DNA from 3 places in the Mesorhizobium sp. M1403 genome. Region 1 is predicted to be linked to each of the others. Evidence: riboswitches for the same ligand, from Rfam matches in the RefSeq annotation. Region 1 holds a riboswitch; each other region holds the start of a gene.

Region 1 (3,272 bases):
ACTGGTCCGATCCGCTCCTGTTTGATTTCCTTCACTTTTCACTCCACTTTTCTCTCCTGACATAGATGCCGCCAAAACCTTGCTAGCATGGGGCGGAATCGCAGGTCATTTTCTCTGTCTAACATCGTCCGGATACCGCCTTCATGAAGGAAAAAATCTCGCTTGCCCTGGCCCGTCGCATTGCGCTTGCGGCACAGGGATTCAATGACCCGCGCCCCAGCGGCACGCCTGACCGCCGGCATCTGGCCCGGGTGCTTGCCCGTACCGGCCTGCTGCAGATCGATTCCGTCAGCGCCGTGGTTCGCGCCCATTATATGCCGCTCTATTCGCGGCTTGGCCCCTACAAGCTGGCGCTGCTCGACGACGCCGCGGTGACACACAAGCGCATGGTCTTCGAATATTGGGCGCATGAAGCCTCGTTCCTGCCCGTCGAGACCTATCCGCTGATGCGCTGGCGCATGCAGCGGGCCGAGCGCGGCGAGGAAATGTACAGCGGACTGGCAAAATGGGGCCGCGAGCACGCCGCCTACATTGAGGACATCTATCGCGAGGTCGCTGAACGAGGCCCGATCGCGGCGTCGGCTTTCGAAGGCCAGAAGGGCTCGGGCGGCTGGTGGGGCTGGAGCCATGCCAAGCATGCCTTCGAATGGCTGTTCTGGGCGGGCCGCATCACCACGGCGCACCGGCGTGGTTTCGAGCGGTTCTACGATCTGCCGGAGCGCGTGCTGCCGCCAACGGTACTCGCTTTGCCAGTTCCGTCCCCCGCGGACGCCCACCGCGAACTGCTGCGCATCTCCGCCCGCGCCCATGGCGTCGCCACGGCGGGCGATCTGCGCGACTATTTCCGCCTCTCGCCCGCCGACATCAAGGGCCGCATCGAGGAACTGGTCGAGGCTGGCGACCTGTTGCCGGTGAGCGTCGAAGGCTGGAGCAAAACAGCCTATCTCCACAAGGACGCCCGTTTGCCGCGCAGGATCGAGGCGCGCGCCTTGCTTGCGCCGTTCGATCCCGTCGTCTTCGAGCGGTCGCGCACCGAGCGGTTGTTCGACTTCCACTACCGCATCGAGATCTACACGCCGGCCGAAAAGCGCCAGTATGGCTATTATGTGCTGCCGTTCCTGCTCGGCGACAGCATCGTCGGGCGCGTCGACCTCAGGGCCGACCGCCCGGCCGGCGTATTGCGCGTCCATGCCGCCTATTCGGAGCCCGGCGCCCCGCCGCAAACTGCCGCCGCCCTTTTCGAGGAATTGAAGCAGATGCAGGGTTGGCTCGGGCTCGAGCGCATCGAGGTGACGGCTGCCGGCGACCTCGGCCAGCCGCTCGCAGATATCGCCGCGTCATAGACGTGCGTTGACACGACTGCCTTCACAAGCCTAAATCCGTTCCAGACGGTCCCCTGCCCGCAACGGCAAGGGCCAAGAGGGAATGCGGTGCGAAATCTCGATTTCAAATCCGCGGCTGTCCCCGCAACTGTAAGCGACGAGCCAAGGCCGAAAACCACTGGGATATTCCCGGGAAGGCGGCACCCAGGCGATGACCCGCGAGCCAGGAGACCTGCCGTCTAGGACATAAGAATCCGATCGCCTGGCGGGTTTTCCGGGCAAGGAGCCTGATTTGGAACGCGACAGCAGTTTTCCGGCTGAGACAGCGGATTTATTGTCCGGCCATGGTGATTCCCCGGCCGGCGTCACCGTCATCGTCTGCTCGTCCTGCCGTGACGAGACCGGTTCGGACGCTCATCCCCGCGCCGGCGAACTGCTCGCCGAGGACACGCGCCGCGCCGCTTCCAGCGAAAACATTAAAATCCGCACCGTCGAATGCCTCGGCAATTGCAAGCGCCGGCTCAGCGCCGCGATGCTGCGCGACGGCTGCTGGAGCTATGTCTTCGGCGACCTGACCACGACCAGCGGCACCGATCTGGTGACGGGGGCAAAGCTGTTCGCTACTTCGACGGACGGCCTCATTCCGTGGCGCGGCCGTCCCGATTGCCTGAAGCGCGGCTTGGTTGCCCGCATCCCTCCCCTCGACCTTTTGAAGGACTTGATATGACTTCCCCAGATTCGGCCGCCAACGTTTCGCGCGTCCCCTGCACCGTCGTCACCGGCTTTCTCGGCGCCGGCAAGACGACGCTGATCCGCCATTTGCTCGAAAACGCCAAAGGCAAGCGCCTGGCCATCATCGTCAACGAGTTCGGCGATATCGGCATCGACGGCGAGATCCTGAAGGGCTGCGGCATCGACACTTGCCCCGAGGAAAACATCGTCGAGCTGGCCAATGGCTGCATCTGCTGCACTGTCGCCGACGACTTTGTCCCCGCGCTCGACCAGATCCTGTCGCTGACGCCGAAGGTCGACTACATCCTGATCGAGACGTCCGGGCTGGCCCTGCCCAAGCCGCTGGTCCAGGCCTTCCAGTGGCCGTCGGTGAAAAGCCGCGTCACGGTCGATGGCGTCATCGCCGTCGTCGACGGGCCGGCGCTGGCTGATGGCCGCGTTGCCAACGACATGGACGCCCTGCAGGCGCAGCGCGCGCAGGACGAGACGCTCGACCATGACGATCCTGTCGAGGAGGTGTTCGAAGACCAGCTCGCTTGTGCCGACCTGATCATCCTGTCGAAGAGCGACCTGCTGGACGCAGCCGGCGCGGCGCGCGCCAATGCCGTCATCGGCAAGCATGTTGCGCGGGCGGTGAAGATCGTGCCGACCTCGCAAGGCAAGGTCGATCCGTCGGTGCTGCTCGGCCTTGGTCTCGCCGTCGAGGACGACATCGAGAACCGCAAGACCCATCACGACGACGAGCTCGACCACGAACATGACGACTTTGACTCGTTCGTCATCGACATTGCGTCGGTGTCCAACCCGGACGAGCTGGCACAACGCGTCGCCACGGCGGCGGAGGAAGAAAACGTATTGCGCGTCAAGGGTTTCGTCGACGTCGGCGGCAAGCCGATGCGGCTCTTGCTGCAGGCCGTCGGTCCGCGCGTCAACCACTATTACGACCGCGCCTGGACCGCTGAAGACGATCGCCGCTCGCGCCTCGTCGTCATCGGCCTGAAAGGGCTGAACCGCCCGGCGATCGAGCGTATCCTCGCCGGCTGATCCCAGGTACGAGCCGCGATGCACATCCTCACCACCACATCCGCCTCGCTCGACGATCTCGCCGAGCCTGTCGATCTCAGGCAAACGCCTGCGGATGTCGTGGCGCTGTCCTTCACCGACAGCGACCTCGCCGGGCTGGCGGCGGCGTGGAAGGCAGATGCGGACCGCCTGCCG
Region 2 (3,272 bases), on a different contig from region 1:
CTTGTCGAGGATGCGGACCGGCATGCCGAGACGGGTGAGCCAGAGGGCAAGCGTCAGCCCGGTTGGTCCGGCGCCGGCGATCAGGACTTTCGTTTGTGACGGGCTCATCTGGATTCTCCTGCCGCGATGCGAACCTTTTCGTGTTCGCGCAGCCGGTTAATGCCGGCGGTTACGACAACGTCGCCTTCGGCCAGGCCGCCGCTGACGACGACGCGCTCGGTCTCGTAGCGGTCAATGACGACGGGCTTCAGCTCGACGGCCGACGAAGCGCCCACGACCCACACGGCCGGCTTGCCGTCCTTGTCGAACAGCGCACTTCCCGGCAACACCACGACAGGCGCGCTGGATTCGTTGACACGGCCCGCGACGCTGCTGCCGAAGCGCATTTCATCCGGGGCGTTGCCCAGCGAAACCTTCACCTGGAAGGTACGGGTGACGGCATCGGCCACAGGCGACACCTCGCGGATGACGCCGGGTGTCGAGATCGCCGGGTTGCTCAGCAGCGAGACCATGATCTCCGGCGGATGCCCGGCGCTGCGGACATTCGAGAAAGCTGCCTCGGCGATCGAGAAGACGGCGTCGCGGGCTTGCGGATCGGCGATGCGCACGACCATCTGCCCGACGGTGACGAGCTGGCCTTCCTCGGCGCCGGTCGCCGTCACCACACCGTCGAAATCCGCATGCAGTTCGGTATAGGCGAGCTGGTCCTTGGCCATCTCCAGGCCGATCCTTGCCGAGTCCAGCTTGGCCTGCGCGGAGCGAAGGTTCTTCAACGTCGCATCGTAGCTGGCGCGCGTCGTGAAACCTTTGGCGAGCAGCGCTCCGAGGCGGGCTTCGGCGGCACGCGCCTCGACCAGAACGGCTTGCGCGGCCGCGACATCGGCCTCGGCGCTGCGTAAGCGGTTGCGGTAATCCTGGTCTTCGATGCGGGCGAGCACCTCGTCCTTCCTGACCGTCTGGCCGATCGCGGCCATGCGCTGCACCAGCTTACCGGACAAGCGGAAGCCGAGATCGCTTTCGCGTTGCGGGCGGACCTCGCCGATGGCGAGGCGGCTATCCGCCTGCGGCGCCGGCTTCACCTTCACGGCCTTGACCAGCTTCGGTCCCGGCACATCCGGCCTTGCGCTCGCGGCCTCGCCCTTGGCGGCGTACCAGGTGACGGCGGCGGCGCAGGCGAGCGCCGCGAACGATACGCCAACGAGGCCACGTTTCAACCTGCTGTTGGATGCGGCAGTCATGTTGTCTCCTTCCGTGTGGCGGCCGGCGCCGGAACGGGCGCAATAGACGGCAATGATCCTTGGCTGGAGACGGCGCCGGGCGCCTTCGCGAAAACGTGGGGTCAATAGGCCCGTTCACCAGCACGCTTTCATTCGGCTTTTCGAGCGCTGAAATCTCGATCGGATTCTGAAAATTTTCCGATGTTTTGGCGACCGACCTCGTCCGTGCTGGTCCATTGAAAGGTCTTCGAATTGGGCATCCAGGGAAAAACCGGAACACAGGTCTGCCGGTGTTGACAGCAGAGGCATGATGGTGCCTGCGAGCCCAATCAAAAGCCATTGCGACGCGGTCGGCGAGATCTACGGTAGAAAGGTGATGGTCCCCGAGTCGCGAGGCAAGGGGTGAAAAGGGAACACGGTGAGATCCTTCGGATCGAGGCCGTGGCTGCCCCCGCAACTGTAAGCGGTTAGCAAAATCCGAAGTGCCACTGGCCGGCAAGGCTGGGAAGGCAGGATGGCGCAAAGACCCGCGAGCCAGGAGACCTGCCATCAGCATGAGTTGACCGGACGGGGTGTGCCGGGAGGAGACGTGGACATCGGTCTTGTCGGCCGGTCCGTCCAGCTTCCTTCCGTCGCCATTGAGAAAGTGACGGTAAGTTGGACGCCTCCCAGCCTCTTCTTGAAGCGTGTGAACTGAGCGCGACGACGAATGGCCGGTGCCTGGTCAGCGCGGTGAGCCTTTCGATAGCGCCGGGCGACCGCCTCGCCATCATCGGCCCCAACGGCGCCGGCAAGACGACGCTGCTGCGCATGCTATGCGGTACGCTGCGGCCAAGCGCGGGAGATGTGAGATTTTCCGGACGCCGGCTGGAGAGGTTTTCGGCCGCCGAGCGGGCACTGCACATGGCGGTCGTTGGCCAGACCGACCAGCCTGATCCGCGGCTTGCCGTGATCGACTACGTCGAGCTTGGGCGCGTCCCGCATGCCGGCTTGCGTCGGAGGAGCGAGCAACGCGACATCGTCATTGAAGCACTTCGCAGAACCGGCCTGCTGCCGCTGCTCGGCCGCACGATCGGCTCGCTATCCGGTGGCGAGCGGCAACGCGCCCAGCTGGCGCGCGCCATCGCCCAGGAGCCCAAAATCCTGTTCCTCGATGAACCGACCAATCATCTCGATCCGCGCGCCCGCAGCGACCTTCTCGAACTCGTATCGCAGTTTGGCATGACCGTCGTGGCGGTGCTTCATGATCTGTCGCTTGTCACGCCATTTGCCACCAGGGTCGCGGTGATGAACGAGGCCCGCCTGCAGGCACTTGCCAGTCCGTGCGAGGCGCTGACCAAGAAGTTGATCCGCGAGATTTTTGGCGTTGACGTGCTTTGGCTGCGCCATCCCACCGAAGACCGCGAACTCACGGTCTTCGACGTTCCGAACCGCGCCTCTTCACATCCCGATTGACCAAGGAGCAATATCCGTGAAACGCCTCGTACTGTCTTTTGCCTCCCTCCTGCTTGCCGAGACCGCCTTCGCTTTCCCGGTAACCGTTGATAGCTGCGGCACGCCGCTGACGTTCGACGCCGCGCCGAAGCGCGCCGTCATCCAAGATCTGAACATGGCGGAGATGGCCTTCGCGCTGGGGCTGCAACCATCGATCGTCGGCCTGACCGGCATCACCGGATGGTATAAGGTCGGTCCGGAATTCAAGGCCGAGCAGGGCGCGATCCCGGAACTCGCGCCGAAATACCCGACCCTCGAAAACCTCGTCGCCGTCGAGCCCGATTTCTTCTTCGCCGGCTGGTATTACGGCATGAAGCCTGGCGGCGAGGTGACGCCCGATACGCTGGCCCCGCACGGTATCAAGACGCTGGTGCTGACGGAAAGTTGCGTCCATCTCGACCAGAACCGCCCCGCCGCCTCGATGGACCTGCTCTATGGTGATGTCGAAAAGCTGGGCAAGATTTTTGGCAAGGAGGCGGAGGCGGGAAAGCTTGTTTCGAACTGGAAGGCGCAGCTCGCCGATATCACGGCAAAGATCGGCGACCGCACGGGAACGCGTGT
Region 3 (3,272 bases), on a different contig from region 1:
ATGCGATGCCATCATCGCAGAGATGGGTGATCAGGAAGCCGTGCGCATGGCCTCCTATGTTCGCGTCACATATGACGACGGAGAAGATGAGTGGAACTTCTTGGATGAAGAAACCGCTACGACTTTCTTCGGATTGGAAGCTGCGACCTTTGACGTTCCCCAGTGTAGTTTCGCCGAAGTGGAGGAAGAAGGTTACTACCGAGCGCGATACGCCAACCTTGATCGCGTCGCGGTGATGGAGGTTCCAAGCGACCGTTATCACAGATTGACCGCGCCCGAGGAAGCTTAGAACCATCCACGAAGGGCGCATGTTACACCTCGACCTTGCGTGGGGCGTTTTCAGTACGAGATGACGTTAAGCGTAGGTAGTGGCAGGTAAGAGTGCTCGACCAGAAGCTCAACTGCCTCCTCAATATCGCTGCCGATGTGCCGCAGGACACGTCCACGGGAGCGTGGATAGGCGTGAAGTTCCTGCACTCCACGGTCCGCTCTCCCATCGCCGGTGTGTGCCCGACGCCATCTTGTGGACGAGCTTGGCCGCCTGCACCCGGTTGTATTCCGGCTTGCGGTCCGCCTGGGCGGTCCGCCGCGATGGCTATCTCCATGTCAATCGGCGCCGAACTTTGACTGCCCGCTGCTTTTGATGAATTTGGCGAGGTCCCGCGCATAATCACTCTTGGTCTTCTCCTTGAGGCCCTGTGTCGCGAACTTGTGGTCCAGCAGGGCAAACAGGTCCAAGTCTCCTTCCGCCTGTGGCGCTGGCTTGCCCTCACGCCCTCGGCTTCCCAATTGGGGACCGCTTCTGCGCGCTGCACCGTGGCGATTGCCCGCCCAAGACGCATCACAAGATCGAACGCCAAACCGTGCGCGTGCACGACGATTTGCCGCTCAGGCCTCATTTGGACAGGACTTGAGCTGGCCCGGTGGTTTAAGGCGGGTTACCTTGAGCCGGTGGGCTGCGAACAAGCAGTTCGAGACATTGGCCTCGATCACTTCGCAACACGCCGCTGCGCCTGGCCTCGGGTGCTCCCCTCGAAATCGTTGTGTCGTATCACCGAGGGCATCACGGCCAACAGCTTCCACATGGGCAACAGCCTCGCCATTGAGCCGAATATGGTCGCGAGCAGATCACCAACGAAGCGGTCGGAACCTCGGAGCCGAAGTTCGACGCCGAGGTGGTTCGCATGATGCGCTAAGCAGCACCACGGCGCTTGCCGGTATGTTTGCTGCCGGCAGCCGACGAACTCCTATCCTCCTGGACAAGGGCGCCGTGCGTCATTGCTTTGATTTACCGGCCGCTCAAGGCTTCCACAGTTTTCGCTTTCGAGGCGACCTTTGGAACATGCCAACGGAAATTTAACATAACGACATAAACATTTCTTTATGCGGCGTTGACAAAGAAGCGAACTGCTGTAATTGTCTCCCGCGTCGTGGTTCTCCGTACGGCGCTGCCGCAGCGGAGCTAAGAGGGAAGCCGGTGCGATGCCGGCGCTGCCCCCGCAACTGTTAGCGGCGAGCCAACCCCACTCATGTCACTGAGGCGAATAGCCTTGGGAAGACGGGTAGAGGCTATGACCCCGCGAGCCAGGAGACCTGCCACGGCGAATTACGTCCACGGGCGGGATGTCTCGGTGGCCGCTGCAGCCTGGCGTTCGTGCCGGCCTGCTAGCGCCTTCCTTGTGACCGACGCCCCAACCATCGGGGTCTGGCATGACTGTCTTTCAGCAAATTCCTGTAGCAACGCTCGGCGTGCCCCGCTTCGGTCGTCGGCGAGAACTGAAATTCGCGCTTGAAAGCTACTGGTCCGGAAAATCGTCCGCTGCCGACCTTCTCACGACCGCGAAGGCGCTCCGTGCCGCTAGCTGGGAGGAGCAGCACGATCGCGGCGTGTCGAAAATCCCGTCGAACGACTTCTCGCTCTACGACCATGTGCTCGACACCGCAGCCATGGTCGGCGCCGTTCCATCCCGTTACGGCTGGAATAGCGGCGAGGTTCCACTTGACATCTACTTCGCAATGGCGCGGGGCAACCAGGGTCAGACGGAGGATTGTCGACACGCTGGTCACCAGCAGGCGGCTCATCGGTCTGATGTAACCGCGATGGAAATGACCAAGTGGTTTGACACCAACTATCACTACATTGTGCCGGAACTCAACGATGATCAGACGTTCGCCCTCTCGTCGACGAAACCGGTCGATTACTTCATCGAGGCTAAAGCTCTCGGCGTTCACACACGCCCAGTCATCCTTGGACCGATCACCTTCCTCAAGCTGGCGAAATCGCCTGCCGAAGGATTCGATCCCATCGCGCTCCTGCCGCGGCTGCTGCCCGTCTACGAGCAACTCCTGCAGAGGCTGAAGCTGTCTGGAGCCGACTGGGTGCAGATCGATGAGCCAGCGCTTGTCCTCGATCTGAACCCGAACGAACGAGCTGCGTTCGAATTCGCCTATGGCCAGCTGTCGAAAGCCGCGCCCGAGCTGAAGATCATGCTGGCTACCTATTTCGGGCCGCTGGGAGACAATCTCGAAACCGCGGTTTCTCTGCCCCTGGCCGGGCTGCATATTGATCTCGTGCGCGCTCCCGAACAGCTGGAAACGGTGGGTCGGCTCGCACCGAAGGATCTGGTGCTCTCGCTTGGCTTGATCGATGGCCGCAACGTCTGGCGTGCGAACCTGCCCGCCATTCTCGACCGCATCAAACCGATCGTCGCCGGCTGGCCCTTGGACCGCGTCGAGATCGCGCCTTCTTGCTCGATGCTGCATGTGCCGATCGACCTCCGCATGGAGACGGAACTCGACGCGGACATCAGGTCGTGGCTCGCCTTCGCGGCCCAGAAGACCGACGAGTTGGTGTTGCTTGCCCGGGCCCTGTCCCAAGGCAGGGATGCGGTGGCAGGCGCGTTGAAAGCGTCTGCCGAGGCTGCCGCCATTCGCGTGACATCCACGAAGATCCATGACCCGCTGGTTGAGGGGCGGATCGCCAGCATTGACGACAGCATGAAGCGACGAGAGAGCGCTTTTGCCGAGCGCTCCAGAGTCCAGGCCGGCACGCTCGGGCTGCCGCCGTTCCCGACGACGACCATCGGGTCCTTCCCGCAGACGCCGCAGGTACGCAGGGCGCGGGCCGCTCATGCGAACGGCCAGCTGAGCCATGTCGACTACGAGACCTTCCTGAAGAAGGAGATCGAGGCTGCAATTTGCTGGCAGGAAGAGATCGGGCTGGACGTGCTGGTGCACGGTGAGTTCGAACGAAACGACATGGTACAGTATTT

The links. Region 1 has a riboswitch for cobalamin ahead of NKH01_RS00620 (DUF1636 family protein). Riboswitches for the same ligand answer to the same signal wherever they lie in the genome.
Region 2: linked by a shared signal. The riboswitch ahead of NKH01_RS14910 (ABC transporter ATP-binding protein) and the one ahead of NKH01_RS00620 (DUF1636 family protein) in region 1 are both predicted to bind cobalamin.
Region 3: linked by a shared signal. The riboswitch ahead of metE (5-methyltetrahydropteroyltriglutamate--homocysteine S-methyltransferase) and the one ahead of NKH01_RS00620 (DUF1636 family protein) in region 1 are both predicted to bind cobalamin.

What each region holds. Positions count from the first base shown of each region.
Region 1 covers NZ_JAMYKY010000001.1:115,156-118,427, reverse strand. The annotation lists gene NKH01_RS00625 (winged helix-turn-helix domain-containing protein) at 144-1,343, shown strand; cobalamin riboswitch at 1,373-1,576, shown strand; gene NKH01_RS00620 (DUF1636 family protein) at 1,615-2,049, shown strand; gene cobW (cobalamin biosynthesis protein CobW) at 2,046-3,098, shown strand; gene NKH01_RS00610 (cobaltochelatase subunit CobN) at 3,117-3,272, shown strand, end outside.
Region 2 covers NZ_JAMYKY010000007.1:138,589-141,860, forward strand. The annotation lists gene NKH01_RS14900 (FAD-dependent monooxygenase) at 1-108, opposite strand, end outside; gene NKH01_RS14905 (efflux RND transporter periplasmic adaptor subunit) at 105-1,238, opposite strand; cobalamin riboswitch at 1,578-1,782, shown strand; gene NKH01_RS14910 (ABC transporter ATP-binding protein) at 1,875-2,672, shown strand; gene NKH01_RS14915 (GNAT family N-acetyltransferase) at 2,689-3,272, shown strand, end outside.
Region 3 covers NZ_JAMYKY010000020.1:99,346-102,617, forward strand. The annotation lists gene NKH01_RS26105 (helix-turn-helix transcriptional regulator) at 1-289, shown strand, start outside; gene NKH01_RS26110 (hypothetical protein) at 607-738, opposite strand; cobalamin riboswitch at 1,415-1,615, shown strand; gene metE (5-methyltetrahydropteroyltriglutamate--homocysteine S-methyltransferase) at 1,711-3,272, shown strand, end outside.